2 regions of the Geobacillus sp. B4113_201601 genome follow, and region 2 is predicted to be linked to the other one. Evidence: a T-box and tRNA genes for the amino acid it is inferred to sense, from the RefSeq annotation. Region 2 holds a T-box; the other holds one or more tRNA genes.

Region 1 (15,509 bases), on a different contig from region 2:
TTGGTGGCCGCCAGTGCCCTGCTTTATTGTACGTTTCCGTTTCTTTTATTATACGCGCACAACGAAGGTGATGACAAGAACTTTCCAAAACGAGACGGCGCATATCGAAAAGAGGAAAAATGGTGTTGACTCTTTCGGTTTTTTATAGTAAATTTCATATTGTCGTTCCGATGCTCAAAGCATGAAAGAAAAAAGAGCAAAAAAACTTGACAAATATTTTGATTGGTTTATAATAAATATCGTCGCCATTGCCTAGTGGTGATAGCGGAGGGGAAACACCCGTTCCCATCCCGAACACGGAAGTTAAGCCCTCCAGCGCCGATGGTAGTTGGGGCCAGCGCCCCTGCAAGAGTAGGTCGCTGCTAGGCAATGCTGTGGAGTATTAGCTCAGCGGGAGAGCACCACGTTGACAGCGTGGGGGTCACTGGTTCGATCCCAGTATACTCCACCATCATGGGGCGTTAGTTCAGGGGGAGAACGCTTCGCTGGCAGCGAAGAGGTCAGGGGTTCAAATCCCCTACGCTCCATTTCCATGCGGTCGTGGCGGAATGGCAGACGCGCTAGGTTGAGGGCCTAGTGGGGGCGACCCCGTGGAGGTTCAAGTCCTCTCGACCGCATCGCTCCAAACAGTTACGGAGGAGTACCCAAGTCTGGCTGAAGGGGTCGGTTTCGAAAACCGATAGGGGTGTCACAGCCCGCGGGGGTTCGAATCCCTCCTCCTCCGCCATATAAAGTCGCATATTGTGCCGACTTCGCTCAATTGGTAGAGACGAGCATCGGCTTCATCGAATTAACTGCGAGTTGCCTCGACGCATTCGTCTTCCTTGAATAAGCGAGTAGAGGAAGAGGCACAAGCTTAACAACGAGTCAGCTTCTTGATCTATATTGTGCCGACTTAGCTCAATTGGTAGAGCAACTGAATCGTAATCAGTAGGTTGCGGGTTCAAGTCCTGCAGTCGGCATCGTCATTATGGAGGGGTAGCGAAGTGGCTAAACGCGGCGGACTGTAAATCCGCTCCCTTTGGGTTCGGCGGTTCGAATCCGTCCCCCTCCATTTTTATTCCCCATAAACGGGCCTATAGCTCAGCTGGTCAGAGCGCACGCCTGATAAGCGTGAGGTCGGTGGTTCAAGTCCACTTAGGCCCATCCGATATGAAAGACGGCAAGGGCGATCCTTGCCGTCTTTTTTCGTGAAAATCCCGCGTCCGTGAGTAGAGATTTTCATGCCTGGTTGGACGGGAAAGCGTTGCCCATGAATCTTTCTGTGAAAATGCGCCGCCTTGCATCGTCATGTTCATGCTAGGAGAGCTAGGCTTGCTCATGAACGGTTGCGGTGAGTCATGCGCGGCAGCGGGGGGTTCATGGCTTGAGGGAGAGGAATATCTCTCTGCGGCTGTTTTCTGTAAGCGATTTGACCGTCTGTTGGCGGGAGAAATAGGGAAAACCTCCCCGCTTTAGTCGCTCGCTCGACATGACCCGCCAAATAATGGTACTATAAAGGAAAGAGGAAAGGAGGAAAACGGCATGAGCATTTTGAAAAAAGGTTTGGCGTTCGGGCTTGGGCTTGCGATCGCTAGCAAAGAACAAGCGGAAAAGATCATTGATGAGCTGGTCAAAAAAGGGGAGTTGTCGCTTGACGAATCGAAGGAAGTGATCGATCAATGGAAACAGCAGACGGAGGCGCGGAAAACGGAAGTGCAGCGGCTTGTGCGCGAGCAAATCAAGCAGGTCATCGATAAACTGGACTTGGCGACAAAAGAAGACGTGCGGCAGCTCGAGGAGCGGATCCGCCGCCTTGAAGAAAAGGAACAAAGCGGGCAGTAAACCGATGCGGCCTGCCCGCTCGTTTTTTGCCGCCTTAGGAGAGATGTTCGGATGATCGGAAAACGAATGCGCCATATCGGAAGGTATCACGAGATCGCCGTCGCCTTGCTTCGGCACGGATTCGGGATGATCGTCGATGAACTCGGCTTTTCTTCGTTTCTTTCGCTGCCGCCGCGATGGAGAGCGGAGCAAGGAAAAAAGGAGGGAAAAACGGTCGCGGAGCGGCTCCGTCTTGTGCTTGAGGAGCTCGGCCCGACGTTTATTAAGCTCGGACAAATCGCCAGTACGCGCCCGGATTTGCTTCCAAGTCCGATCATTCGAGAGCTCGAAAAGCTGCAAGACCAAGTTCCGCCGTTTCCGTTTTCGGAGGTGCGCCGAATTGTGGAAACCGAGTTGGGCGATTCGCTGGAGAAGCTTTTTCGGTCATTTGCGGAAATGCCGCTCGCTGCCGCTTCGCTCGGGCAAGTGCATCGGGCCGTTCTCCCTTCCGGACAAGCCGTTGTGGTGAAAGTGCAGCGCCCACGGATTGCCGCGCAGATGGAGACGGACTTGGACATTTTACAAGATTTGGCCGTGTTGGCGGAACGGCGTCTCGAGTGGGCGGCATCTTACCGGCTGTCTGAGATCGTCGATGAGTTAACGAAATCGCTGCGGCAGGAGCTCGATTATACAGTTGAGGCGCGCCATGCCGAAACGTTTGCCCATCTATTTGCCGATGATCCGTCGCTGTATGTCCCGGGCGTTTTTTGGGAATATACAACGAAAAGGGTATTGACGATGGAATACATCGACGGCGTGAAGCTCGGGGAAATCGAGCGGCTGAAAGAGAGCGGCTATTCGTTACAAGCGCTGGCCGAGCGCTTGGCTGCTTCCATGCTGAAGCAAATGTTCGAACATGGGTTTTTTCATGGCGATCCCCATCCCGGGAATGTGTTTGTGCTTCCCGGCGGCGTGCTAGCTTTTATTGATTTCGGCTTAATGGGGCGCCTCCGCCCCAATGTCAAGCATCACCTTTCCACGCTTGTCATCGCCTTGATGCGGCAAAACACAGATGGGGTGTTGAACGCGATTTATGGGCTGGGGCTTGTTCCGGATGAGGTGGATGAAGGAACATTGCGCGATGATATCGATGAGCTGCGGGAAAAATATTATCGCGTGCCGCTTAGTGACATCAGTCTCGGGGAAGCCGTTGAGGATTTGCTTACCGTGGCGTTTCGCCACGGCATTTGCATTCCAAGCGACTTGACGCTGTTAGGGAAAGCGCTGTTGACGGTCGAAGGGGTTGTGGAGATGCTCGATCCGCAGTTTCGCATCATCGATGTGGCCGAACCGTTTGGGAGAAAGTTGCTGAAAGAGCGGCTTCGACCTGATCGCGTAGTGGAAACGGCATGGAAACGGATTTTCGACTACGGCAAATGGCTGCTTCGCTTGCCGGACAGCGTAAAGGGATGGACGAAAATGATGCGGCACGGCAAGCTGCGGCTGGAGATCACGGCGCCTGATTTGGAAACGCTGCTGCGAAAGCTCGATCAGATGGCGAACCGGCTGTCGTTCAGCATCGTTCTTCTTTCGCTGAGCATCGTCCTTGCCGGGCTGATGATCGCTTCCTCGCTCGGGCGGCCGTCGACGCTGCTATGGAACATTCCTGCTGTTGAAATCGGATTGGGGGCGGCCGCTTTTCTATTTGGTTGGCTGCTTTATTCCATTTTTCGGTCGGGGAGATTTTAGCGTTTGTTGCCGGCTGCGTTCTTCCTTTTGCGCCGAGAAGGCCGGCGCTCCTACACGTGAAAAGGACGTTCATAAGAGAGCGGGAACCCCCGCTTCTTTCGATGTAGGATGAAAGCGAGCGCAACGATCGAACCCGATGGGACGGGGGCGTTGTCCGAACCGGAAATGGATGAGGGTGCGAACGCACCAACAATCCCCCGCTTTTTGGCGTGTGGAATGTCAAGCGGCTTTGGAAAACGAAAGCGGAAGACATCGTGGAGCCGGCTTTTCTGTCGATGTTTGGGCGGCACTGGCAGTGTTCATGGCTCTGCATGCCACTGGGAGGGAGCACCCAACGGCGATTTTTCGCTTCATTGATTAGAAGTTAGAAGGATTTTTCGTTACCCATCGCGAAACTAGTACAGCAAGAAGGAGAATCAAGGAAGGAGAGAACCCGGATGTCCATTGTCAACCCGAGCCGGGAGGAAATCGGCGCGATTTTGCGCAAGGCGAAACGGATCGCCGTGGTCGGTTTGTCCAACAATCCGGAGCGCGAGTCGTATATGGTGGCGAAAGCGATGAAAGACGCTGGCTACGAAATCATTCCGGTCAACCCGATGATCGACGAGTGGGAAGGCATTCCGGCGGTCGATCGATTGACCGATATTGACGGCCATGTCGACATTGTCGATGTGTTCCGCCGCTCTGAGCATTTGCCCGAGCTGGCTCGCGAGTTTGTGCAAATCGACGCGGACGTGTTTTGGGCGCAGCTTGGCGTCGTCAACGAAGAGGCGTATCGGTTTTTGAAAGAAAAAGGCTACACGGTCATTATGGACCGTTGCATTAAAGTGGAACACGCGCTCACCAGACGTGCTTGATCGATGAAACGGCCATCTTGTTCAAGATGGTCCTTTCGTTTTTTTCGTGCGTTTGTCTGATTTTGTCGGACCGCGTCAAAAGACGATGGACAGCCGGGCATTTTATGGTACAATAAAACAGAAACAGATGTTCTTGTTTTGGGTAGGAAGGGGTGGCGTTGTGGCAAAACAATCGGTGTATGAATATAACGAAGAGGCCATTCAAGTGTTGGAAGGACTTGAGGCGGTCAGGAAGCGGCCGGGGATGTACATCGGCAGCACGGACAGCCGCGGCTTGCATCATCTAGTGTATGAAATTGTTGACAATTCGGTCGATGAAGCGCTGGCCGGATACGGAAACTACATTTTCGTGCAAATACATAAAGACAACAGCATCACGGTTTTGGACGAAGGGCGCGGCATGCCCGTCGGAATGCACAAGCTTGGCAAGCCGACGCCGGAAGTGATTTTGACGGTGCTTCACGCCGGCGGCAAGTTCGGCCAAGGGGGGTATAAGACGAGCGGCGGTTTGCACGGAGTTGGGGCGTCGGTCGTCAACGCCTTGTCCGAATGGCTGGTCGTTACGATCCACCGCGATGGTTTCATCTACCAGCAGCGGTTTGAAAACGGCGGCAAGCCGGTGACGACGCTTGAAAAAATCGGGACAACAAACAAAACCGGGACGATCATCCAGTTCAAGCCGGACCCAACGATTTTCAGCACGACGGTGTTTGATTACGAAACGTTGAGCGAACGGCTGCGCGAATCAGCGTTTTTGTTAAAAGGGCTGAAAATCGAGCTCGTCGACGAACGAACCGGCATGCGCGAAGTGTTTCATTACGAAAACGGGATTGAAGCGTTTGTTGCGTACTTGAATGAGGAAAAAGATGTGCTCCATCCTGTCGTCTATTTTGCCGGCGAACAAAACGGCATCGAGGTGGAGTTTGCGTTCCAGTTTCATGATGGCTATTCGGAACAAGTGCTGTCGTTTGTCAACAACGTGCGCACGAAAGACGGCGGCACGCACGAGGCGGGGGCGAAAACAGCGATGACCCGCGTCTTTAATGAATACGCCCGCCGTGTCGGTTTGCTTAAGGAAAAAGATAAAAATTTGGAAGGAACCGATATTCGTGAAGGATTGTCAGCGATTGTTTCCGTGCGCATTCCCGAGCAGTTGCTGCAGTTTGAGGGGCAAACGAAAGGCAAGCTCGGGACGAGCGAAGCGCGTTCCGCCGTCGATGCGGTCGTCTCCGAGCAGCTGACATACTTCCTGCAAGAAAACCCGGACATCAGCGCGATGCTCGTGAAAAAAGCGATCCGGGCGTATCAGGCGCGCGAGGCGGCCCGCAAAGCGCGCGAGGAAGCGAGAAGCGGCAAAAAGCGGAAAGGGAAAGAGGCGGTGTTAAGCGGCAAGCTGACACCGGCGCAAGGGCGCAATCCGCTGAAAAATGAGCTGTACTTAGTCGAAGGGGATTCGGCGGGCGGCTCGGCGAAGCAAGGGCGCGACCGCCGCTTTCAGGCAGTGCTTCCGCTGCGCGGGAAAGTCATCAACACAGAAAAAGCGAAATTGGGCGACATTTTGAAAAACGAGGAAATCAATACGATCATCCACGCCATTGGCGGCGGCGTTGGGGCCGATTTTTCGCTAGAAGACGTCAACTACGACAAAGTGATCATTATGACCGATGCCGACACGGACGGCGCTCATATCCAAGTGCTGCTGCTCACGTTTTTTTACCGCTACATGCGTCCGCTCATTGAAGCGGGGAAAGTGTACATCGCCTTGCCGCCGCTTTACAAAATCAGCAAGAAAAGCGGCAAAAAAGAAACGGTCGAGTACGCCTGGACCGATGAGCAGCTGCGCGAGATCACGAAAAAAATGGGCCGCGGCTACACGATTCAGCGCTACAAAGGGCTTGGCGAAATGAACGCCGATCAATTGTGGGAAACGACGATGAATCCCGAGACGCGCACGTTGATCCGCGTCCGCATTGAAGACGCCGCCCGCGCCGAACGGCGGGTGACGACGCTCATGGGCGACAAAGTGGAGCCGCGCCGCAAATGGATCGAAACGCACGTCGCCTTCGGGCTTGAGGAAGAGCCGGGCTGGATCGGCTGATGGCGGCGTAAAGCCGCCTTTTTGACGCTGAGGTTCGTTCGGAAAGGAGAATGATGATGGCAGAACGATTGTTGGAATTGCCGTTAGAAGATGTGCTGGGCGACCGTTTCGGACGCTACAGCAAATACATTATCCAAGACCGGGCGCTGCCCGATGTGCGCGATGGGCTGAAACCGGTGCAGCGCCGCATTTTGTATGCGATGTACATCGATGGCAACACGGCGGACAAGCCGTTTCGCAAGGCGGCGAAAACGGTCGGAAACGTGATCGGCAACTTTCATCCGCACGGCGATTCATCGGTGTATGAAGCGATGGTGCGGATGAGCCAAGAGTGGAAGCTGCGCAACGTGCTTATTGAAATGCACGGCAACAACGGCAGCATCGACGGCGACCCGCCGGCGGCGATGCGCTACACGGAAGCGCGCCTGTCAGCGATGGCCGCCGAGCTGCTTTGCGATATCGACAAGGAGACGGTCCCGTTCGTTCCGAACTTTGATGATACCGTAAAGGAGCCGACCGTCCTGCCGGCGATGTTTCCCAACTTGCTCGTCAATGGCTCGACCGGGATTTCGGCGGGCTACGCGACCGACATTCCGCCGCATGCGCTCGGCGAGGTGATTGACGCTGTTCTAATGCGGATCGACCGTCCCGATTGCACGGTGGATGAGCTGATGACCGTGCTTCCCGGCCCCGATTTTCCGACCGGCGGCATCATCCAAGGGAAAGACGGGATTCGCAAAGCATATGAGACCGGGCGCGGAAAAATCATCATCCGCGCGAAAGCCGCCATCGAACAGGCGAGAGGGGGAAAACAACAGATCGTCATCACCGAGCTCCCGTATGAGGTCAACAAAGCCTATTTGGTGAAAAAAATCGACGAGCTCCGCCTCGACAAAAAGCTGGACGGCATCGCCGACGTCCGCGATGAGACGGATCGGAACGGGCTGTCGATCGTCATCGAATTGAAAAAAGACGCCGATGCCGAAGCGATTCTCAACTATTTGTACAAAAACACCGACTTGCAGGTGCCATACAATTTTAACATGGTGGCGATCCACGAGCGGCGGCCGAAGCTGATGAGCTTGCCCGAACTATTGGATGCCTACATCGCGCACCGGAAAGAGGTCGTCACAAACCGCTCCCATTTTGAGCTGAAAAAGGCGAACGAGCGCAAGCACATCGTTGACGGTTTGATTCGGGCGCTTTCCATTTTGGATGAGGTGATCGCAACGATTCGCGCTGCAAGCGACAAGCGCGATGCCAAAGACCGGCTGATGGCTCATTACGGATTCACTGAAGCGCAAGCCGAAGCGATCGTGACGCTCCAGCTGTACCGGTTGACGAACACCGACATTACGGCGCTTCGTCAAGAAGCGGAAGAACTGGAGCGAGCGATTGCGGAACTTACAGCGATTCTCGCCGATGAAAAGAAGCTGCTTAGCGTCATCAAAAAAGAGCTGAAGGCGATGAAAAAGCGATACGCCGATGAGCGGCGAACGGTCATTGAAGAGGAAATCGAGGAGCTGAAGGTGAACGTCGAAGCGCTCATTCCGGCCGAAGACGTGATCGTCACGGTGACGAAAGAAGGATATGTGAAGCGGACGAGTTATCGTTCCTACAGCGCCTCCAACGGCCAGGATATCGGCATGAAGGAAACGGATCGGCTGCTTGGCCAACTGGAGATGAATACGACCGATGTGCTCTTGCTTTTCACCCGCCGCGGTTACTACTTATATTGCCCGGTGCACACGCTTCCGGACATTCGTTGGAAAGACGTCGGCCAGCATATTTCCCATCTCATTCCGCTTGAGCGCGATGACGAGCTGGTGGCGGCGGTGCCGGTATCTTCATTTGAAACGGCTGATCAGCTCGTGTTCGTGACCAAGCAAGGATTGGTGAAACGGACTGAGCTTGCTCAATATCAAGTGCAGCGCTACCATCGCCCACTTGTCGCGGTCAACGTAAAAGAGGAGGACGAGGTCGTCGCCGTCTATCGGACGGATGGGCGCGGCCGTCTTTGGCTGGCGACGCACGGGGGGTATGCGCTTTTGTTTCCGGAAGAGGAGATCAGCTTCGTCGGTGTGCGGGCTGCGGGAGTGAAAGGCATTCAGTTGAAAGACGGGGATGTTGTCGCCGCCGCCTGCCCGTTTCCTCCTGATGGCAGCGGGTGCTTTGTTGTCGTCACGCAGCGTGGGGCGGTCAAAAAGATGGCGCTTGCTGAGTTTGAGCCGTCATCGCGCGCCAAGCGTGGGATCAGCGTGATTCGTGAAGTGAAATCCAATCCGCATCGTGTCGTTGGCGCCGTTGTCGCTCGCGACGAGGAGCGAATCGGGCTGCGGACGGAAAAAGGGGTCGTCGAGATGGTGGAGGTCGCTTCGCTTCGCTTGTCCGACCGCTATGGCACCGGCTCATTTGTCATTGACATCGATGAGGCCGGGGCGGTCGTCGATGTGTGGAAAGAACCGCCGGCAAGGATCAGCGAAGGGGGATAAAAATGAGGTTTAGACGGCAAGAACCGTTCCGCTACCAGTTTGGCCAGCCGCTGCCGGCAGAATTGACGGCGGCTGATGGCCGATATGAAGTCTTGGTGCATGACATCAGTCCGCACGGCTTGAAGGTGGAAGCAGATCGCCCCCTTCCGTTTTCCGGCGGAGGCTCTTGGGTGGACGTGTCGCTTGTTTTGGGCGGGGCTGCGTTGCGCGTCCGCGGTCAGCTCGTTTGGGAAAAGCCGTTTGCCCGCATTCACTATTACGGCATCCGCCTCGATGTCACCAAACAGGAAGAAGAAGGCTTGATCGAAGCCATCAAACGGCATGTGGCGGAGAGCCGGCGGCGATGATGGCGGAATGCTAGGAGGCCGGTGATTTCGTGCAAAATACTACTGCTTCCACCCATTTCTCAATTAGAGAAACCTCGTAGAAACAGCCTTCTTTTCATGAAAATGGGATGATTGGGGTGTGACAGCGGTTTTTCACCAGCCTCCTAGATAAGTTGAAATTTTGTTTTACATCCAGCTCATCACTAGCCACGTTATATCATATCAGCTTGTATTTAGATGAACCGAAATGAACAATCGGAAATTGTTTATTGCAACTTATATAGTAAAAAGAGGGTATCCCAAAAGGATCGGGATCCCTCTTTTGTTGTTCTATATACATGCTGACTGCTTCTCCCGCATGATCGGTTGTGCCGATCTTGAAGGCAGACAACCTTTTCGGCCAGCCCCGCTTTTTCATCTCTCCTATCGTCAATGAACGTTTCTTGTGCATCGTGCTGCTTTGGCCATCCTTTATGGCCCGCCGCTCCGTTTGTCGTTTTTGTTGGCGGAAACTCTTGTGCGTCACCGGAGCGAAACCGTTCTTTCACCAAAATTTCCACCATTTGTGGGCACGGGTGGCGGCGCTGCTGGCCGCTGTTTGGCGGAAGGACAAAACGAGTTCGCGGAACGCTTTCTCCCGCTCCAAAATGCGCTGCTCCAACCGTTTGCGCTCCTCCTCTTGTCTCGCTTTCTCTTCACGGCAGATCGCGACAACGGTTTCCAAATGTTCATGGAGCTGTTCGGTTTTTTGCTGCCACGCGTCTTCATAATCACGGAGCGAGCAGCGCACGGTTTCGGCGGCCGCGGCCGTTTGATCGGCGAGTGAGTCCAGCCGATCTTTCACCTCGCCCATCGCTTGCTCAATGGTGCGATTCGTTTCCTGTTTCAAAGCGCGGACGAGATCGTCTTTGAGCCGGGCCGCCAGCTGTTCAGCTATGTATGGCATCCCTTGATGCAACAGGCGCGGGGGATCAATGATTTCCCCTTCCATCACCGTTGTGTCCGTCGGAGCGGTTCGTTCGCCAGCCGGTTCGGCTTGTTGGGCGTCCAGCTGGTTAATCATGTCCGCTACTTCGGCCGGTCGGCGGCCGTCTTCCAGCCACGCGCGGATATGGCGAAACCGTTCGATCAGCTCGTCATTATACAGACGCGCTCCTCCCGGGGCGCGCGGGATGGTGATCGATCCGGCGAACTGTTTTTCCCACTGTTTTAAATCGCGGGCGGTGACTCCAATTTTTTTGGCTGCTTCGCGCAAGGTATACGTTTTCATGGCGTTGTCTTCATCCTTTCTCGCTTCGGTAGTGATTCACTATGTTTTTTCCCGTTTGGCTGTAGATTTTCCTGCTGTTTGACAAAAGATAACAAAAGAAGTGGAAATGGGAAAAGAACCCCCATCGGTTGTCGAAAAAGAAACATTCATATCGAAACGTGTTGACAAACTTGTATATACAAGATAAACTATGTTCATGATGTATATACAAGTTTTTTGAAACCGATTGCTGAAAGCGATTTAGAAGGCAGGGAAGCGGTAAACTCGCTTGTTTTCCGCTAGGAGGCCGGTGATTTCGCGCAAAATACCGCAACCATCGATGGGCGTCTGGCGGCCGCTTTGCCGCTCATGTTTTCGCGCAATCGGAAGACGAGAAAGAAAAAAGGAGGCATTCATCATGGGGGCATACCAACAAGCAGCCGCGCAAATTGTCGAAGCCGTCGGCGGCAAGGACAACATCGTCGCCGCTACGCATTGTGTAACAAGGCTTCGGTTTGCGCTCAAAGAGGAAGGAAACGTCGATAAAGAAGCGCTCGAGCGCATCGATGTCGTCAAAGGGGCGTTTTCGGCCAACGGCCAGTTTCAAGTCGTCATCGGCCAAGGGCTTGTCGATAAAGTGTATGACGATTTGGTTGAACTGACTGGCATCGGTCGGGCAACGAAGCAGGAAATCAAAGACGCGGCGGAAGCGAAGCTCAATCCGCTGCAGCGAGCCATTAAGACGCTCGCGGACATTTTCATCCCGATTTTGCCAGCGATCGTCACCGCCGGTTTGTTGATGGGGATTAACAACGTGTTGACAGGCCCAGGCATTTTTTACGAAGGGAAATCGTTTGTCGAGGTGCACAAAGAATGGGCCGATTTGGCGAACATGATCAACTTGATCGCCAATACGGCGTTTGTCTTCCTGCCTGGGTTGATCGGCTGGTCAGCGGTGACGAAATTTGGCGGCAGCCCGCTCTTGGGGATTGTCCTTGGTTTGATGCTCGTCCACCCCGATTTGCTCAATGCTTGGGGCTGGGGAGCGGCGAAAGAAAAAGGAGAGATTCCAGTTTGGAACTTGTTCGGCTTTGAAGTGCAAAAGGTCGGCTACCAAGGGCAAGTGCTGCCAGTGTTGGTCGCTTCCTACGTGCTGGCAAAGCTGGAGCTGTTTTTGCGCAAGCGCATTCCGGATGCGTTTCAGCTGTTGCTTGTCGCGCCGCTTGCGTTGCTCATTACCGGCTTTTTGGCGTTCATCGCCATCGGACCCATCACGTTTGCGATCGGCAACGCCATTACCCACTTGTTTGTCACGATTTTTGACACGGTTCCGGCGCTTGGAGGATTGTTGTATGGAGCGCTGTATGCGCCGCTCGTCGTCACCGGGATGCACCATACGTTCTTGCCGGTTGACTTGCAGCTGATCGCCAATACGGGCGGCACGTTCCTTTGGCCGATTTTGGTCATGTCAAACATCGCCCAAGGCTCGGCGGCGTTGGCGATGATGTTTGTGGCGAAAGAGGAAAAGCTGCGCGGCTTGTCGTTCACGTCAGCGGTCTCGGCCTATCTTGGCATCACGGAGCCGGCAATGTTCGGGGTCAATTTGCGCTTTCGCTTCCCGTTTATCGCGGCGATGACCGGAGCGGCGATCGCCGGCATGTTCATCACGCTCAATCAAGTCATCGCTCCATCGATCGGCGTTGGCGGCCTGCCGGGCTTCTTGTCGATCGTGCCGCAAAAGTGGACGCCGTTCTTTATCGGCATGGCGATCGCGATTGCGGTTCCGTTTGTGCTGACGTTTGTTTTCGGCAAAGTGCGCAAAATCGCACGCTAACCGCTCGCCTTCATCGAGGCAAAGGATGCATTCGCTGGCATACCATTGGCCGCTAACGCCAATGGTATGCTTTTCATTCATTGTTGAAGTCAACGAACGAGGTGAAGAGACGTGTCAACAACACCGTGGTGGAAAAAGGCGGTCGTTTATCAAATTTATCCGAAGAGCTTCCGCGACACGAATGGAGACGGCATCGGCGATTTGCCGGGCGTGATCGAAAAGCTCGATTACTTGAAAGAACTGGGCATCGATGTCATTTGGCTGACGCCGATCTACGCGTCGCCGCAGCGCGACAACGGTTATGATATCAGCGATTATTTCCGCATTCATCCCGCATACGGAACGATGGACGATTTTGATCGTCTGCTCCACGAAGTGCACGCGCGCGGCATGAAGTTGGTAATGGACATGGTCGTCAACCATACGTCGACCGACCATGAATGGTTTCAGCAGGCGCGCGCTTCAAAAACGAACCCATACCGTTCGTTTTACATTTGGCGCGACCCGAAACCGGACGGCGGACCGCCAACCAACTGGCAGTCGAAATTTGGCGGCTCGGCGTGGGAATACGACGAACAAACCGGCCAATATTACTTGCATTTGTTCGATGTGACGCAAGCCGATTTGAACTGGGAAAACGAAGAGCTGCGCCGCCGCCTTTATGACATGATGCATTTTTGGCTGAAAAAAGGGGTCGATGGCTTTCGGTTGGATGTCATCAACTTGCTGTCCAAAGATCAGCGCTTCCCGGATGACGACGGTTCGGTGCCGCCGGGGGACGGGCGCCGCTTTTATACGGACGGGCCGCGCATTCATGAATTTTTGCAGGAAATGAATCGCGAGGTGTTTTCCAAATACGACATCATGACCGTCGGGGAAATGTCGTCAACGACGATCAATCATTGCATTCGTTACACGAACCCGGAAAACCATGAGCTCAATATGACGTTTAATTTCCATCACTTGAAAGTCGATTACCCGAACGGGGAAAAGTGGACGGTCGCTCCGTTCGATTTTCTCGCGTTAAAACGCATTTTGTCCGAATGGCAAGTCCGGATGCACGAAGGCGGGGGATGGAATGCGCTCTTTTGGTGCAACCATGACCAACCGCGCATCGTGTCGCGCTATGGCGATGACAGGACGTATTGGAAAGAATCAGCGAAAATGCTGGCGACGACGATTCATCTCATGCAAGGAACGCCATACATTTACCAAGGCGAAGAAATCGGCATGACCGATCCGAAATTCACGGATATTCGTGACTATCGCGACGTAGAGTCGCTCAACATGTACCGAATTTTGCGAGCGCAAGGCAAAAGCGAGCAAGAAGTGATCGACATTTTGCAGCGAAAATCGCGCGACAATTCACGTACGCCGATGCAATGGGACGACAGCCCGCACGCCGGGTTTACATCCGGCACGCCGTGGATTCGCGTCGCCGACAACTACCGGCGCATTAACGTGAAACAAGCGCTTGCCGATCGTGACTCAATTTTTTACCACTATAAACGGCTGATTGAGCTGCGCAAACAGTATGACATCATTACGACCGGCCGCTATGAGCTGCTGCTTGCGGATGATCCGCATCTTTTCGCCTATATGCGTCATGGCGATCGGGAAAAGCTGCTTGTTGTCAACAATTTTTATCCTGTTGAAACGACGTTTGTGCTGCCGGAGGAGGCAGGCGCGAATGACTGTACGGCGGAATTGTTGCTCGCGAACTATTCGGACGCACCGACCGATTTCCGCCGCATGCGGCTGCGCCCATATGAATCGGTTGTTTATCTTTTGCGCCGGCCGTGATACAATACAAGCGGTGATTCTTATGCATGAAAACAAATATTTAACCATTTACCATGACCTCATTTCCCGCATCCGCCGCGGGGAATGGAAGGCGTACGACAAGCTGCCGTCAGAACACGAGCTCGCTGCGCGCTTCGAGACGTCGCGTGAGACGATTCGCAAAGCGCTCCAGTTGTTGTCCGAGCACGGCTATATCCAAAAGATGAAAGGGAAAGGCTCGATCGTGCTCGATGTCGGCAAATATGACTTTCCCGTATCCGGATTGGTCAGCTTTAAAGAACTGGCGCAGACGATGAAGCAGCCGGTGCGAACGATCGTCCATGAACTGGCTGTCATCAAGCCGGATGGCGAACTCAAACAGCAGCTGCGCGCCTCAAGCAAAGACGAAGTGTGGAAAGTCGTGCGCGTCCGCGAAATCGGCGGGGAGCGGATCATATTGGATAAGGACTTTTTCTTAAAAAAGCACGTGCCGCTGTTGACGGAGGAGATTTGTGAAGACTCGATTTATGAATACTTGGAAACAACGCTGCATTTACCGATCAGCTTCGCGAAAAAAGAAATGTCGGTCGATGCGGCGACGGAGGAAGACCGCCGCTATTTGGATCTCAACGGCGACGATCGCGTCGTCGTCGTCAAAAACTATGTCTATTTAAGCGACGCCACCTTGTTTCAATATACGGAATCGCGGCATCGGCTCGACAAGTTCCGGTTTGTCGATTTCGCGCGCCGGAAATGACAGCGCCCGGCCGTGCGTTCCCTAACCTAGGATGGCGGCCGCATGCTGCCACGCTGCGTCTTATGACGCGGCTTTTTTCTTTTTCATTTCCTCAACCGCTTAATACTAAAATAAAACTATGTTCTAAATAATCATTGATAATCATAAATAAATCACGTTATGGCTATCCTTGTTAACAACGGCATCGGAAAGGGGGGACACCGACATGGAAGGGACATGGTGGTCGCTGTTGCCGTTTCTTCTTATCATTCCACTCGCTGTCTGGCTGAAAGAACTGCTGCCCGGCTTGGTGGTTGGTTTGCTCGTCGGGGCGTTTTGCCTTGAAGGGTCGGTAATCGGGGCCATAGAGCGCGCGGTTTCCGCTATTGTGCACGCCCTTGTCGATGATGAACATGTAAAAGTCGCGCTCTTTTTGTATTTGTTTGGCTCTCTGATCGGCATGATACAAATTACCGGCGGGATCAAAGGACTTGTCGAACGGCTTTCCGGGCGCATTCGCACAAAGCGAGGGCTGCTTTTTTTCGTATGGCTGACCGTGCCGGTAACGTTTTTTATGCCGATG
Region 2 (15,509 bases):
GAGCTCGTCATCGAGGGCGACAACTCGTACGATTCGGGCTTGGAGGCGTATGAAAAAATCGCCGAGCTTGCCGAACGGCCGACGGCGGTGTTTGCAGGCACCGATGAAATGGCGCTTGGCATCATTCACAGCGCCCAAGACCATCGGGTGCGCGTGCCGGATGACTTGGAAGTCGTCGGTTTTGATAACACGCGATTGGCGACGATGGTGCGGCCGCGGCTGACGACCGTCGTCCAGCCGATGTATGACATTGGAGCGGTGGCGATGCGGCTGTTGACGAAGTATATGAACAAAGAGCCGGTTGACAACCATATCGTTGTGTTGCCGCACCGACTCGAGGTACGCGAGTCGACGAAATGACAAAACGGCTGATTCCACGCCTAGACGCGTTCGGAATCAGCCGTTTTCGTTCGCTGGGGCAAAAAAGGATTCATTCCGCTCTTTTGCCAAGCGGGATGTTTGCCGATCGTGAAGGCCGTTGGCTCATCCCAAGCGCTGGCGCGAAGCCGCACAGGAAAGGAGGAGGCGCCGTTCGCCCGGCGAGCGGGGCGGACCGCCAGCTGCCGAAGTCGTCCGGCGTTGGGGCTGTCGGCAGCGGCCGGCGTTCAGGACATCGCCGCGTCCGCTTTGCCGCCTAACATACGGCTACAGCTGGTTCGAATGGGAACGGCGGATGAACGACAACGCCTTTTCCACCGTATGGGCGTTTTTCTCGTTAATTTCCGCTCGGCGCGGAATGGGCGGGTACAAATCATCCGGGTCATCCCACTCGAGCGGCAGCGCGACGGGTGAAAGCGGTTGCCATCGTTCGCGCCAAGCGGCCGGCAATGGGCCGAACACATCGGCTTGATCGGTCATCTCCAGCCAAAGGAGGGCCCATGCCCGCGGCACGACGCGCCAGATGTCGTAGCCCCCGCCGCCGACGGCGATCCAGCGTCCGCCGCAATATTCATGAGCGATTTGATGCGCAAGTCTTGGAATGACCCGATACGTTTTCATCGTCACCGACAAATGGGTGAGCGGGTCATAGTAATGGGCATCGACTCCGTTTTGCGTCACGATGACGTCGGGACGGAAAAAATCGGCGATTTCCCGGAGGGCGGTCGTGTAGGCGGCCAGCCATGATTCATCTTCCGTAAACGCGTCGACCGGAATGTTGAACGAATAGCCATACCCCGCCCCATGCCCTCGTTCGTTGACATTTCCCGTCCCTGGAAACAAGTAGCGGCCCGTTTCATGAATCGAGAACGTGCAGACGTTCGGATCATCGTAAAACGCCCATTGCACCCCGTCCCCGTGATGGGCGTCGGTGTCGACGTACAATACGCGCAGCCCGTATTTTTCCCGGATATATTGAATGGCGACCGCGCTGTCATTGTAAACGCAAAAGCCGGACGCCTTGCCGCGAAACCCGTGATGCAAGCCGCCGCCTAGGTTGAGCGCGTGCTCCACCCGCCCGGACAGCACGGCGTCGACGGCGGTGAGGGTGCTGCCGACAAGCAGGGCGCTCGCTTCATGCATGTTTGGAAACACCGGCGTATCTTCTGTGCCAAGGCCGTAGTTGAGCGCCACCGCCTCCGGCAGTTCGCCGCGCCCGGCTGCTTTGACCGCCGCAATGTACGAACGGTCATGAATGAGCGCAAGTTCATCGTCCGTCGCCATGCGCGGGGCGATGATATGTCGATCATCCAAAGCGCCGAGCGTGCGCAGCAAATCATGCGTCAGTTTGACCCGCAGCTGGTTGAACGGGTGGTCGTCATGAAATTTGTACTGAAGAAAATCCTCGCTGTAAACGAATGCACAGTTTCGGCTCATGACGTAACCCCCGGCAAGTTCGGCCATAGCACGTGATAGCCGGCGTTTTGCAAGTCGCGGATCAACGGCAGCGGGTTCATCGTCTGCACGCGGAAGACTAAAATTTTGTCGTTCGGGTCCGGGTCGGGGTACAACAGGACGCTGGCGATGTTGACATGGCGCTCGCTGATGATGGCCGCCGCTTTGCTGAGCATTCCGGCTTCGTTCGGGACTTTAATTTCGATTTGCGATCCCGGCTGATGCACGCCGGTCAGTTCCACGAACGTGCGCAATAAATCCGTCTGCGTAATGATGCCGACGAGTTTTCCGTTGTTGACGATCGGCAGGCAGCCGATGCGGTGTTCGTAAAAGAGCGCGGCTACTTCCTCGACAAAGTCGAGCGGATGGCCGACGATGACGTCGGTGTTCATGATGGAGCCGACCGGTTTTTGCAGGTCATCGAGCTGTTTAGGAAGATCGTCAATCGGCGGGCTGGCGCTGCGCAAATCGCGGCTGGTGACAAGCCCGATCAAGCGCCCTTCGTCATCGACGACCGGCAAATGGCGGATGCGGTGCGTTCGAAGCAGCTGCAGCGCCTCAGCGATCGTGTTCGCGGCGCGGAGCGTAACGACCGGCGATTTCATGATTTGCTCAACAAGCATCGTTTCCCTCTCCCTTTATGAGGCTGGTGATTTAGTGCAAAAACGACTGATTCCACTCATTTCTCAATTAGAAAAAACCTTGCAGAATCCGCTTTCTCTTCTGAATGAAAACGCCGCCGATCGGCGTGTGACAGCGGTTTGTCACCGGCTTTTTAGGCATCCGATATGTTAGTACATGTAGCGGTTCATAAACCGAAGCCGGTCGAACCGTTGGATCGATTCGGCGTCGACCCGTTTGCCGATGCGGACCATCAAGCAGTTCGCCGGATGCGAGCAAATTTCCGGGTCGTCGGTCGCATACCAGACAAGTCCGCCGGCGTTCATCATTTTCTCCATCACTTTTCGGTATTCCCATACGTTCAGCCCAGTGCCTTTTAGATCCCAATGCCAATAATATTCGGTTGTAATGATGATGTAGTCTTCCATGGCATCGTCCATCATCGAGACGATCAGCAAATTTTTGCCGACGCCAAACCCACGAAACTCGGGGATGACTTCAATGGCGCCCAGTTCAAGCAAATTTTCCATGTTCCCTTCCGACCACCGCTCGAGCGGGTCGGGATACAAAAACGTCACATAGCCGACGATCGTTTCGCCGCGGCGGGCGATAATGATGCGCCCCTCGGGAAGATGGGCGATGTCAATGAGCGCGCGGTGCTGTTTCTCGGGTTGGCGAAAGGACGTCAAATCATGGTGAAACGCATAGCGGGCCAACGCTTCCGGCGTCACTGGCCCTTCGATGAGCAGCGTTCCTTTTGGTGTTTTCAGCTCTTTGGCATTATACGTTTTTCGATGCTCCATTCGGTCACCACCTGAATCGATCGTTCTGCTTCCATTATACATGAAAACAGGAATGAAAACGCTATCATAACAAGCGATTCAAAAAAAATTCAAAAAGCGAGGACGATGAATATTTTAAAAATTGAGAAACTGTGAACGATCCACTATAATAAAAATGTAACCACTTACATAAGGGGGATCGGAGAATGAAGACGGAACTGTTGCCAGCCGTACAAGGGGATTACAACTTGAAAAGCTATGAGGACACATATCCCCATTTTCAATGGTCAGAAGCTGAGAAAGCATTTTCTTGGTATGAAACGGGACGAGTCAACATGGCGTACGAGGCGATCGACCGCCATGCCGAATCGTTCCGCAAGAATAAAGTGGCGCTTTACTACCGTGATGCGGTTCGGAAGGAAAAATATACGTTCAAAGAAATGAAAGAGCTGTCCAACCAAGTAGCGAACGTGTTGAGACAGACGGTTGACATTCAAAAAGGCGATCGCGTGTTTGTTTTTATGCCGCGTTCTCCGGAGCTGTATTTTGCCGTTCTTGGCATCATCAAAACGGGCGCTATCGTCGGACCGCTGTTTGAGGCGTTCATGGAAGACGCGGTGCGCGACCGTCTCGAAGACAGCGGGGCGAAAGCGATCGTGACGACGCCGGAGCTGCTGCCGCGCGTGCCGGTCGGCGACCTGCCGGAGCTGAAATACGTTTTCTTGGTCGGGGACGGCATCACCGAGGAAGGGCCGTACATCGATTTGAAAACGCGGATGAAGGAAGCGAGCAAGCACTTTGACATCGAATGGGTCGACCGCCAAGACGGGTTGATTTTGCATTACACCTCCGGTTCAACCGGCAAGCCGAAAGGTGTTTTGCACGTCCATAACGCGATGATTCAACACTATCAAACGGGGAAATGGGTGCTCGACTTAAAAGAGGACGACATTTACTGGTGCACGGCCGACCCGGGCTGGGTGACCGGGACGTCGTACGGCATTTTCGCCCCATGGCTGTGCGGAGCGTCCAGCGTCGTCGTCGGTGGCCGGTTCAGCCCGGACGCTTGGTATCAAACGATTCAAGATTTCGACGTCACCGTTTGGTACAGCGCGCCGACGGCGTTCCGCATGCTGATGGGCGCCGGCGATGAGATCGTGAAAAAGTACGATTTAAGCTCGCTCCGCCACATTTTGAGCGTCGGCGAGCCGCTCAACCCGGAAGTGATTCGCTGGGGGATGAAAGTGTTTGGCCGCCGCATCCATGACACGTGGTGGATGACGGAAACAGGGGCGCACTTGATCTGCAACTATCCGTGCATGGCCATCAAGCCGGGATCGATGGGGAAACCGATTCCGGGCGTTGAGGCGGCGATCATCGACGACCAAGGCAACGTCCTGCCGCCGTACCGGATGGGCAACTTGGCCATCAAAAAAGGCTGGCCGTCGATGATGAAAACGATCTGGAACAATCCGCAAAAATATGAATCATATTTCATCGGCGACTGGTACGTCTCCGGCGATTCGGCCTACATGGATGAAGACGGCTACTTCTGGTTCCAAGGGCGCGTCGATGATGTCATCAACACGTCGGGTGAGCGCGTGGGGCCGTTTGAAGTCGAAAGCAAGCTCGTTGAGCATCCGGCGGTGGCTGAAGCCGGCGTCATCGGCAAGCCAGACCCGGTGCGCGGCGAAATCATCAAGGCGTTTATCGCGCTTCGTGAAGGGTACGAGCCGTCCGAGGAGCTGAAAGAGGACATTCGCCAATTTGTGAAACAAGGGCTCGCTGCCCATGCGGCGCCGCGCGAGATCGAGTTCCGCGACAAACTGCCGAAAACGCGGAGCGGGAAAATTATGCGCCGCGTCTTAAAAGCGTGGGAGCTCAACTTGCCGACCGGCGACTTGTCGACGATGGAAGACTGAACATTTGCTAGACGGCTGGTGAAAAGCGGTTGTTTCTTTTCGGCAATGGGGGAGCGTGTGAAAGGCGATCTGATGTGACAGGGTGTTTCTATTTGGGAAACAAGATTGGTGTGCGGCCGGCTCCCTTCAATCACCCGCCTTCTAGAGGGCTTGGTGAAAAATCATTGTTTGCCTTGATCAACGATGGAACGTGTGAACATAGAGGCTAATGGAACAAGCTTTTCTACTCGGAAAAGCGGTTGTGCGAGTAAATCACCTGCCTCCTAGAGCGGGCTCAAGAAAAGGATAGAATAAGGGTGGGCCGAAGCGCACCGTTGCATTTGGGGGCCACGCCGGGTGAAACAAACGGGGCGAGTAGGGTCGAACAAAAAATGAGGGAGGGTGTCCCAACGGGGGCGGGACACCCTCTTTATTTACTAGATACGAATCGGCTGCTTCTGTTGGCTGTTGTGCTCCTCTTAGGCTGGTGATGTAATCGTGGATACAGCTTTACAACGAAGGGATCAGTCGGCATCCGTCTCTTCCTCGGCTGCTTCCGAATGGGGAGGAGTGTCGTTCTTCGCCCCGTCCTCGGCGGCCGGCGGTGTGGGTCGTTCGGCCGCCGTCTGCGAAACGAGATTGGATGGCGCCGATTCTTGGCCGGCGATGTCCACTGCCGTGACATCGTACGATGCTCCGGGTTCGAGCGCGGAAAACGCCGTCGGCTCCCCGGCTTTCACCACCGCCACTACGCGCCGCGCTCTGCCATCGCCCACTCGGTAGACGCGATACCCGATGACATCGCGTTCGCGGTGGGGCGTCCAGACAAGGGTGTGGCCATCAAGACGCGCGGACGGAGGGGCGGGCGGATGGCCGTTTTCTTTGAGCACCGCAGCGGTGAAATCCATTCTGTCCCAGTCGTCTTTCGCCATTTCCCAAGCGGCGAGCAGCTCAGGCTGGGCGATGACTCCGCGGGTGACAAACTCCTCTGGCGTCGTCGCCAACGCTAAGTAGCGGCGTCCGTCAATGACCACGAGCCGGCTTTCCGTCAAATCGGCGCCGCTCCCTTCTTTGGGCGCAAAGCGCGTATTGTACAAATCGTAGCGGACAAGCCCGGCTTTTTGGCACGCCTCCGACGGGCTGAGGCCGGTGGCGGCGCAGTAGGCGCGCCGGACGATGCCTCCAGGCATGGCAAACCGCTCCCGCGGAGCGATGAGCTTCGGATGAACCCGATAGGCGGCGTTCATGAACTGCGCCCACAACAGTTGGGTACGTTTCCCATAGGAAAGCCCTTTATAATACGTTTCCAGCGGCGCTGGCCGGTCGTAGCCGATCCAAACGCCAAACGTAACGTTCGGGTTGACGGCGACAAACCACGAATCGCGGTTGGCTTGCGACGTGCCGGTCTTGCCGGCCCAGTCGGCGGAAAACGCTAAATAGCTAGGCAGTGAAGACGCCGTTCCGCCATGGAGCACATCGCGCATCATGTCGATCATCAAGTACGATGTTTGCGGGGAAAAGACGGAAACGGGCTTGCTTTGATGTTGATAGACGACGGTTCCGTTCTTGTCAACGATTTTTTCAATCATATAGGCATCGACAAACGTGCCGTAGTTGGCGAACGTTGCGTAGGCGTTGACGTTTTCTTCGACGGTGATGCCGACGTTTGTTCCGCCGATCGCTAAGGCCGGATGGCTTTCCTCTTGCTTGGTAACGCTGGTGATCCCCATTTTGTGCAAATAGTCGACCGGGTGGCGATGCTGAATTCGCATGTAGGCGCGAACGGCTGGGATGTTGAACGATTGCTGCAAGGCATAGCGCGCCGTGACGAGCCCGTGCGTTTTCCCATCCGCGTTTTTTGGCTTGTACGAGCCGATGGACAGCGGAAGGTCAGGGATGATGGTAGCGGGCTGGACGATGCCCATTTCCATCGCCGGTGCGTACACCAAGAGCGGCTTCATCGTTGAGCCGTTGGATCGGTGCGCTTGGGTGGCATGGTTCAGCTGTTCGCGCTTATAGTCGCGCCCGCCGACAAAGCTGAGGATTTTGCCGGTTTTGTTTTCGATGAGCATCGCCCCGACTTCCACAGGCTGGCGATGGGCGATCGTTTTGCCTGTTTGTTTGTCTTTCGCGTAATAGACGTTGTCGTTGCCATAGTATGGATAGCGGGCGGCGATGCGCTGCATTTGCTCATACAGGTCCTTGTCGATCGTCGTGTAAATTCGGTATCCGCCTTGGCGCAGCGCTTTCTCGGCTTCACCGACGTAGCGCTGGAACAGAGAAGGGTTGCGCTTCAGTTTGGCCGGTTGGTGGCCGTCGCGCTTAGCGAGCACCTCCGCTAAAATGTCTTTGGCTCGCCGCTCAATTTCCATGGTCAAAAACGGATACTGCTCGAACGGCGAGGGCTTCGGAGCGGCGAAATGCTTGGCGACGTCGTATGCCAGCGCCTCGTTGTACTGCTTCTCGGAAATGTAGCCGGCGCGTTTCATCCGGTAGAGCACGGTTTTCATCCGCCGCAGTCCGGCCGAAATGTCCGGTTTGACGCTGCCGTCTGGCGCAAACGGCGTATAGACGAACGGATTTTGCGGCAAGCCGGCCAAAAAGGCGGCTTGGGCGAGGTTGAGGTCTTTGGCGTTAACGCCAAACACTCCTTGTGCGGCGGCTTGAATGCCGGCGATGTTCCGTCCCGAGGAACTGCGGCCGAACGGCACGACGTTCAAATACGCCTCTAAAATTTGTTGTTTGGAAAAAAACGTTTCCAATCGCAGCGCCAAGAGCATTTCTTTCGCTTTGCGCTCAAACGATACTTCGTTGGTGAGGAGCTGGTTTTTGACGAGCTGCTGCGTAAGCGTGCTGCCGCCGCTTTTGATCGGCGAGTTGGTCAGCTCCTGGAACATGGCGCGGATGACCGCTTTCGGAACGACCCCGTGATGCTCGTAAAAATGTTCATCTTCGGTAGCGATGATGGCTTGCACAACATACGGGGAGACATTAGACAGCGGCACCGCCTCGCGGTCGAGGTCGGACCGGAAGCGCCCTAAATAGACCCCATTGGCAAAATACATATGGCTCGTTTCCTCGTAACTGGAAATCGCGCTGTACATGCTCTCGCGTGAAGGGGCGTCCATATCTTTGACCAAAAACGCGAAATAGCCCGCGCCCGCGCCGACAGCAAAGCAGGCGAGACAAAGCAGGGCGACGAGCAACGCGAAGACGGTGTTCCAAACGAGGCGGTAAGTACGTGAAAAATAATGCCACGTTTTTTCCAAAGAAAGTGGAAACGGCTGGTGTTTCATGACGGCCCCCCTATCTTGGCCAATCGGTGTTTCTATAAGTATACCATACCGATGGCGGCTGTTGTGGAATTTTGCCGTTTTTTCGCTGCTGAAGACGAAAAAGGACGCAAATTTTGGTCGGGGCGTTGCGTGCACCCGGTTGACATGGAGCGCCGCATATGGTAAAAGAAAGTATAGCTTCATCATGACAAAGCCATGACGGGAACAAGTAGCGGCTGTCTCCCTGGTGCAGAGAGCTGGCGGGCGGTGCGAGCCAGCCCAAAGGCAGGCGTGAATTACCTCCCTGAGCAGCGATGGCGAACGGTTTCGTTTTTTGCGGTCGGGTCAAACGAGGCATCGGCTCCGTTTTGCGACGGAGCTGGCGCGGAGGACCACGCCGCTGGCGGCCTAGTAGCCATTGGCCGGCATGCGCCGTTACCGAAATGAGCGAGAAAGCCTATGGCTTTCTAAGTAGGGTGGTACCGCGATGAACACTCGCCCCTTCATACAGGGCGGGTGTTTTCTTTATGTAGAACATTCCATAGAGAGGTGAAGGACATGGATTTGCTTGCAGAATTGCAATGGCGCGGGCTCGTCAACCAAACGACGGATGAAGACGGGCTCCGAGCGCTGCTGAACGAGGAAAAAGTGACGCTTTATTGCGGGTTTGACCCGACGGCCGACAGCTTGCACATCGGCAACTTGGCCGCCATTTTGACGCTGCGCCGTTTCCAACAGGCGGGCCATCAACCGATTGCGCTAGTCGGCGGGGCCACTGGATTGATCGGCGATCCGAGCGGGAAAAAAAGCGAGCGCACGCTCAATGCCAAAGAGACGGTCGAAGCGTGGAGCGCCCGCATTAAAGGGCAGTTGGAACGGTTGTTGGACTTTACGGCTGTAAACAACCCGGCGAAAATGAAAAACAATTACGACTGGATCGGGCCGCTGGATGTGATCTCGTTTTTGCGCGATGTCGGCAAGCATTTCAGCATCAACTACATGCTGGCGAAAGAGTCGGTGCAGTCGCGCATTGAAACCGGCATTTCGTTCACCGAGTTCAGCTACATGATGCTGCAGGCGTATGACTTTCTGAAGTTGTACGAGAGGGAAGGCTGCCGCCTGCAAATCGGCGGGAGCGACCAGTGGGGCAACATTACGGCCGGGCTGGAACTCATTCGCAAAACGAACAGCGAAGCGAAGGCGTTCGGCTTGACGATTCCGCTTGTGACAAAGGCGGACGGGACGAAATTTGGCAAAACGGAAAGCGGCACGATCTGGCTCGATCCCGAGAAAACGTCGCCGTACGAGTTTTACCAGTTTTGGATCAACACTGACGACCGTGATGTGATCCGTTACTTGAAGTACTTTACGTTCCTGTCAAAAGAGGAAATCGAGGCGCTTGAGCACGAGCTGCGTGAGGCGCCAGAGAAGCGGGCGGCACAAAAAGCGCTCGCTGAGGAAGTGACAAAACTCGTGCACGGCGAAGAGGCGCTCAAGCAAGCCGTCCGCATTTCCGAGGCGCTCTTTAGCGGCGATATTGCGAAGTTAACGGCGGCGGAAATTGAACAAGGCTTCAAAGATGTGCCGTCATTCGTTCATGAAGGAGGCGACGTTCCGCTCGTCGAGCTGCTTGTCGCCGCCGGTATTTCGCCGTCGAAACGGCAAGCGCGCGAAGACGTCCAAAACGGCGCCATTTATGTGAACGGGGAGCGCATCCAAGACGTGGGCGCCGTCCTGACCGCCGCGCATCGCTTGGAAGGGCGCTTTACCGTCATCCGCCGCGGAAAGAAAAAGTATTATTTGATTCGCTACGCGTAAACAAAAAGATCCGAAATGCTGATGCATTTCGGATCTTTTTTGCGCCTTAACGCGAGTAGAACTCAACGATGAGCGCTTCGTTGATTTCCGCCGGCAGTTCGGAGCGCTCCGGCAGGCGGGTATACGTGCCTTCCATTTTTTCCGGATTGAACGTCAAGTAATCCGGAATGTAATTGCTCGCTTCGATCGCTTCTTTAATCACTTGCAAGTTGCGCGATTTTTCGCGGACGGCGATCGTTTGCCCCGGTTTGACGCGGTACGACGGGATGTTGACGCGGCTGCCGTCAACCAAGATGTGGCCATGCGTCACGAGCTGGCGAGCTTGGCGGCGCGTGCGGGCCAACCCTAAGCGATAGACGAGGTTGTCCAAACGCGACTCGAGCAAAATCATGAAGTTTTCGCCGTGTTTGCCCGGCATTTTGCCTGCTTCATCGAACGTTTTGCGGAACTGGCGCTCGTTCACGCCGTACATATGGCGCAGCTTTTGCTTTTCTTGCAGCTGCAAGCCATATTCCGACAATTTCCGCCGTTGGCCAGGGCCGTGTTGACCCGGCGGATACGGGCGTTTTTGCAATTCTTTCCCCGTGCCGCTCAACGAGATGCCAAGGCGGCGGGAAACTTTCCATGTTGGTCCGGTATAACGAGCCATGCACTGCTCCTCCTTATGCTTTTATTCCCGTAAAATAAAAGCAGATGTGCGCCAACAATTATGGCCATTTTGTTTTCATGCATCCTCGCTCTCGCAGCTAAGAGTTACGCGATGCACCTCGACGGGAAGCCGAGGAACAAAATGGGCCATAAAGGTGAGCACAAAGGCTGCTATATTTTACACAAAGGCTATTATATGATTTTTTGCAAACAAAGTCAACATTTTGTTTTCCCTTTTTCCGGTTTCTATGATATAATAAAAGATGCAATTTTTAGAAAAAATTCGCTTATATCTATTGACAATGCCAATTTAGGTGGAAAAGATGATGTGCATGGAAGAGATGAAGCGATATGAATCATTTAAACAAAAATTTTTCCACTGGTTTTTGGCGTTTCCTGACGACGAACCGTTTCTGGCGGCGGCCGACGAGCTGCTCGCGCTGTTGAAAGAGGAGATGGGGCTCGAGCAAGCCGTTTTTTATTTGTTCGATCCGGAGCGGGCGGCGTTTTATCCGGAAGCGTCCGCCGGCGGGGCGATGGGAGCGGGGGCGGTGGCAGCTGACGGAGGGCAGGAAATCGCTTTGCTCGATGGCGGCTCGCATGAGAAAGCTAGGCTCTTTTTTTCGCTTCCGGACGGAACGCCGGCGTTGCTCGAGCTGACATACCGCAAAGAACGCGCCATCGACCGACCGTTGCTCCAGGCGGTGCGGGCCGATTTTGCTGATTTGTTCGGCAAACTCGCCGCCATGCTTCAAGGGGAGGGCGAAGAAAAGCGGTACGGGCAGCTGCATCGGTTTGCGGCGAAAATCCATTCCTCCATGCGCATTGATGATGTGCTCGAGGAAATTATCCGCACGCTGCAAAACGTCTACCCATCGTTTACATACTATCTTCTCTTGTCGCACGACAACCACCTGCGCGATCATTTGCCGATCAAAGTGCTCGCTTTGGATGAAGGCGAAGGACAAACCGCGGCGTTGCGGGCGTTTTTGACCGGCCAAGTGCAGTGCGACGAGCTGGAAACGCCGCGCCGTTCCGTATTGTATGCGCCGATCAAAGGAGTTCAGGCCGTGTATGGGGTCATTCAAATTATCGCGCCGTATGCGGCCCCGTTTCCGCAGCGGGAGGTTCGTTTTATTTCCTTGCTTGCCGGAACGGCGGGCAGCGCGCTCGAGAACGCCAAATTGTACGAGCAGTCGCGTCGGCTCGTGGCCGACTTGCAGCTCATTAACGACACGATGCGCCAGCTGAACGCCCGCATGCGCCTGCACGAAGGCATTGAGTACATGGTGTCGCAAATTCGCCAGTCGTTTGGCGCCGATGAAGTCGGTTTTTTCTTGTTCGCGGACGGCCGGCGGGAGCTGTTGCCGGGAAGCACGCCGTTTTTTTATGAAGAGCGGTCGGCGATGTACGTCAAATGGGTGGAAGAGCGGCGCCGGGATGGACAAGATATTTTGTTTGCCGGTGATGCATGGGCGTCTTCCCTTACGCCGTTCCGCTCGATCATGGCCGCGCCCATGCAGCAAAACAAGGAAACGAAAGGCGTTTGCATCGCGTTGGCCCGCGAGCCGTACCGATTTACGTTTGAGATGTTCAAGCTGCTCGAGTCGCTCGTGCAGCATTCGACATTGGCGTTTATGAACGCCATTTTGCGCGAGGAACTGGAAAAGCTCGTCGTCACCGATTATTTGACGAAGCTGTATACACGCCGTTATTTGGACGAGACGATCCAAAAGTCGATGGAAACGGACGGTTCGGGGGCTTTTTTGCTGATTGATATCGACAATTTTAAGCAAATCAATGACTTGTACGGCCATCAAATCGGTGATGAGGTGTTGATCCGCGTGGCTGAGACGGTTCGGGCTAGCGTTCGTGAAAACGATGTGGCTGCGCGCTGGGGCGGCGAGGAGTTGGCGGTGTATTTGCCGAATGTCCATCTCGTCGATGCCGTGGCTGCGGCTCGCCGCATCACGGAAAAAGTAAGGCAACATACGGCTCCCGCGGTGACGGTGTCATGCGGCGTTTCTTGGTGGGGGCGGCGCTTTGGCGACAATGCGAAACAGCTGTTCAAACAGGCGGACAAGGCTCTCTACCGGGCGAAAGAGATGGGAAAAAACTGCATTTTCGTTTATGACGGCCGTCGCTTGTATAAGGCGTAAAAAAAGGAATCCGAGCGGATTCCTTCTTTGTGTCCGCCGCTCGCGTTCGTCCGCTTGGCGTCAAGCGGAGACGAGCGCCGCGGCAAACTGCTCCAAATAGCGGCGATCGACGTCATCAAAGCGGTTTTTGATCGGGCTGTCAATGTCTAAGACGCCGATGACGCGGCCGTCCTTGATGAGCGGCACGACGATTTCCGACTGGGACGCCGCGTCGCAGGCGATATGGCCGGGGAATTGGTGCACGTCAGGGACGACGACCGTCCGCCGCTCAGCCGCGGCCGTGCCGCATACCCCTTTGCCGAACGGGATGCGCACGCACGCCGGAAGCCCTTGGAACGGTCCGAGCACCAGCTCGTCGCCGTCTGCCAAATAAAACCCGACCCAGTTGATCTGCTCAAGAAACTGGTTGAGCAAGGCGGCGGCGTTCGCCAAGTTGGCGATGAGATTCGGCTCCCCGGCGATGAGCGCCTTCAACTGTTCGATCACAAGCGTATAGTTTTCTTCACGGGTGCCGTTGTAGGCCATGCGATGAAACATAAGGCTGCCTCCTTTTTCATTTTGGCTCATTGTATGACGGGGCGCCGCCGTTGTCAACGAAAAGCGCTCCGCGGTCCATGGCGTCTCGCCCTTGGTGAAGGTCGGCGGCGCAATGGGCGTCCGAACCGTAGACGATCGGGATGCCTCGCCGCTGCGCTTCGGCTATGATTTGGGTGGGCGGATACGGTTCTAAACAAAGCGGTTTGGCCAAGCCGGCTCCGTTGCCATCGAGTTCGCCGCCGAACCGCTCGATGTCATCGAGAATCGCCACCATCCATTCCGTCATCGGCTCGGGGCATGGAAAGCGGCGTTGGAATTTGCGGACGAGCGTCATGTGCCCGATTCGTTTCGGCTTATAGCGGCCGAGCTCGGCGCGGATCGATTGGCGCACGGTTTCATAGTACGCGCGATGGACGCGCTCTACCGAACCGAACAGGCGGATGATGTGGGCGAACATGTCCGCGCTGTAATCGATGCATACATACTGTCCGCGGCAAGGCAAAAAATGGACCGATAAAATGCTGTCATCGAGCAGAGGACCGACTTCATCCAGCATTCGAGCGGTCTCCTCTTCGAAACCGGGGATGAAGTCGACCTCGAGCCCCACGCGAATCGTAATGTCGTTTCGATAGCGCGCCTTGATGTCAGAGACTGCGGCCAAATAGCGCTCAAGCTCCCGGCTGTTCATCGCGCTGTCCCGCTCCGGCGTCGGATCGATAAACCGCTCCGGCAGCGGGGCATGCTCCGTAAATGAGATGTCGGTATAGCCGAGCGCAATCGCCCGCTCCACGTACCGCTCCAGCGGGTCGCTGCTTCCGTGCGGGCAAAACGGCGTATGAATATGTCCGTCGCGCATGGCGGGTTCCCCCTTTCCTTCTTCACGCATCATCGCGAAAAAATTGAAGCTTCCTGTAAAAAAAATTAAAATTTTGGTCAAAAAATGTCGTTAACATGGTATCATAAAAACATTGAAAAAGATATAGTCTTCCTGTTTTCGGCTCGTTTGTCTGATGTGAGTAGGTTGAATGCAAGGGGGCATCAACGGATGGAAATAGCCTGGATTGTTCTGCTCCTCAGCGTGGGGGCGATCATATATAACCAGTGGCAGCGGAAGCGAATGTACCGGGAAATCGACCGTCTGGAGGAATGGAAAATCAGCTTGATGAACCGGCCGGTGCCGGACGAGCTGGCGAAAGTCAAACAGCTGAACATGACCGGGGAGACGGAGCAGCTGTTTGAACGGTGGCGCCAGCAATGGGACGACATCGTGGCGGTCAAGCTGCCCGATGTGGAGGAAAAGCTGTTTGATGCGGAGCAGTTGTTGGATCGATACCGCTACCGGCGGGCCGCCCGGCTGCTCGAACAGATTGAGGACGATTTGCGCCGCCTCGAGAGGGAGGTGCACGGGATCATCCATGAAGTCAACGAACTGATTGGCAGCGAAGAGCAAAGCCGCGTGGAAATCGAAGAGCTGCGCGCGCTCCATCGCGAGGCGAAAAAAAACTTGCTCGCCTATCGTTATACGTTTGGGGCGGCGGCCGATCCGCTTGACGCCCGTTTGACGGAGGTGGAGCGGCAATTTCAGCGGTTTGCCGAGTTGACCGAAGCCGGCAACTATTTGGCGGCGCGCGATGTCGTTCTTGCCTTGAAGGAAGAGCTCAGCCGCCTTTCCGTCATGATGGAAGACGTCCCGGCGCTGCTTGGCGAATGTCAAACATCCCTTCCAGCTCAGCTGGCCGAGCTCGCTGACGGCTATCGCGAGATGGAGCAAAGCGGGTACATTCTTGACCATTTGCAGATGGAGCGCACGCTGCAAGAAAAGAGGGAGAAAATCGATCAATGCCTAGCGATGATCAGCGAACTGCGCGTCGAGGAAGCGAAGGAAGCGGTTAGCGAACTGAAGGAGGAGCTTGAGGCGCTGTACGACTCGTTGGA

Evidence for each region. The T-box of region 2 lies ahead of tyrS (tyrosine--tRNA ligase). A T-box ahead of a tRNA ligase gene usually reads a tRNA of that ligase, here a tRNA-Tyr.
Region 1: it encodes a tRNA-Tyr, which carries the amino acid that the T-box ahead of tyrS (tyrosine--tRNA ligase) is inferred to sense. The anticodon was not compared.

Annotation. Positions count from the first base shown of each region.
Region 1 is NZ_LQYX01000032.1:3,947-19,455, forward strand. It holds rRNA gene rrf (5S ribosomal RNA) at 252-368, shown strand; tRNA gene B4113_RS04285 (tRNA-Val) at 377-451, shown strand; tRNA gene B4113_RS04290 (tRNA-Ala) at 456-527, shown strand; tRNA gene B4113_RS04295 (tRNA-Leu) at 535-617, shown strand; tRNA gene B4113_RS04300 (tRNA-Ser) at 635-727, shown strand; tRNA gene B4113_RS04305 (tRNA-Thr) at 890-962, shown strand; tRNA gene B4113_RS04310 (tRNA-Tyr) at 973-1,054, shown strand; tRNA gene B4113_RS04315 (tRNA-Ile) at 1,073-1,146, shown strand; gene B4113_RS04320 (phasin family protein) at 1,525-1,824, shown strand; gene B4113_RS04325 (AarF/ABC1/UbiB kinase family protein) at 1,876-3,552, shown strand; gene B4113_RS04330 (CoA-binding protein) at 3,990-4,409, shown strand; gene parE (DNA topoisomerase IV subunit B) at 4,570-6,507, shown strand; gene parC (DNA topoisomerase IV subunit A) at 6,564-8,999, shown strand; gene B4113_RS04345 (PilZ domain-containing protein) at 9,002-9,346, shown strand; gene B4113_RS04355 (MerR family transcriptional regulator) at 9,870-10,595, opposite strand; gene treP (PTS system trehalose-specific EIIBC component) at 10,993-12,408, shown strand; gene treC (alpha,alpha-phosphotrehalase) at 12,520-14,211, shown strand; gene treR (trehalose operon repressor) at 14,234-14,947, shown strand; gene B4113_RS04375 (Na+/H+ antiporter NhaC family protein) at 15,153-15,509, shown strand, end outside.
Region 2 is NZ_LQYX01000074.1:45,209-60,717, forward strand. It holds gene ccpA (catabolite control protein A) at 1-360, shown strand, start outside; gene B4113_RS08990 (hypothetical protein) at 357-638, shown strand; gene B4113_RS08995 (acetoin utilization protein AcuC) at 646-1,815, opposite strand; gene B4113_RS09000 (acetoin utilization AcuB family protein) at 1,812-2,456, opposite strand; gene B4113_RS09005 (GNAT family N-acetyltransferase) at 2,625-3,257, opposite strand; gene acsA (acetate--CoA ligase) at 3,443-5,158, shown strand; gene B4113_RS09015 (transglycosylase domain-containing protein) at 5,662-8,433, opposite strand; T-box leader at 8,620-8,918, shown strand; gene tyrS (tyrosine--tRNA ligase) at 8,971-10,230, shown strand; gene rpsD (30S ribosomal protein S4) at 10,277-10,879, opposite strand; gene B4113_RS09030 (hypothetical protein) at 11,021-11,233, shown strand; gene B4113_RS09035 (diguanylate cyclase) at 11,205-13,037, shown strand; gene B4113_RS09040 (GAF domain-containing protein) at 13,098-13,574, opposite strand; gene hisJ (histidinol-phosphatase HisJ) at 13,591-14,430, opposite strand; partial or broken gene ezrA (septation ring formation regulator EzrA) at 14,620-15,509, shown strand, end outside.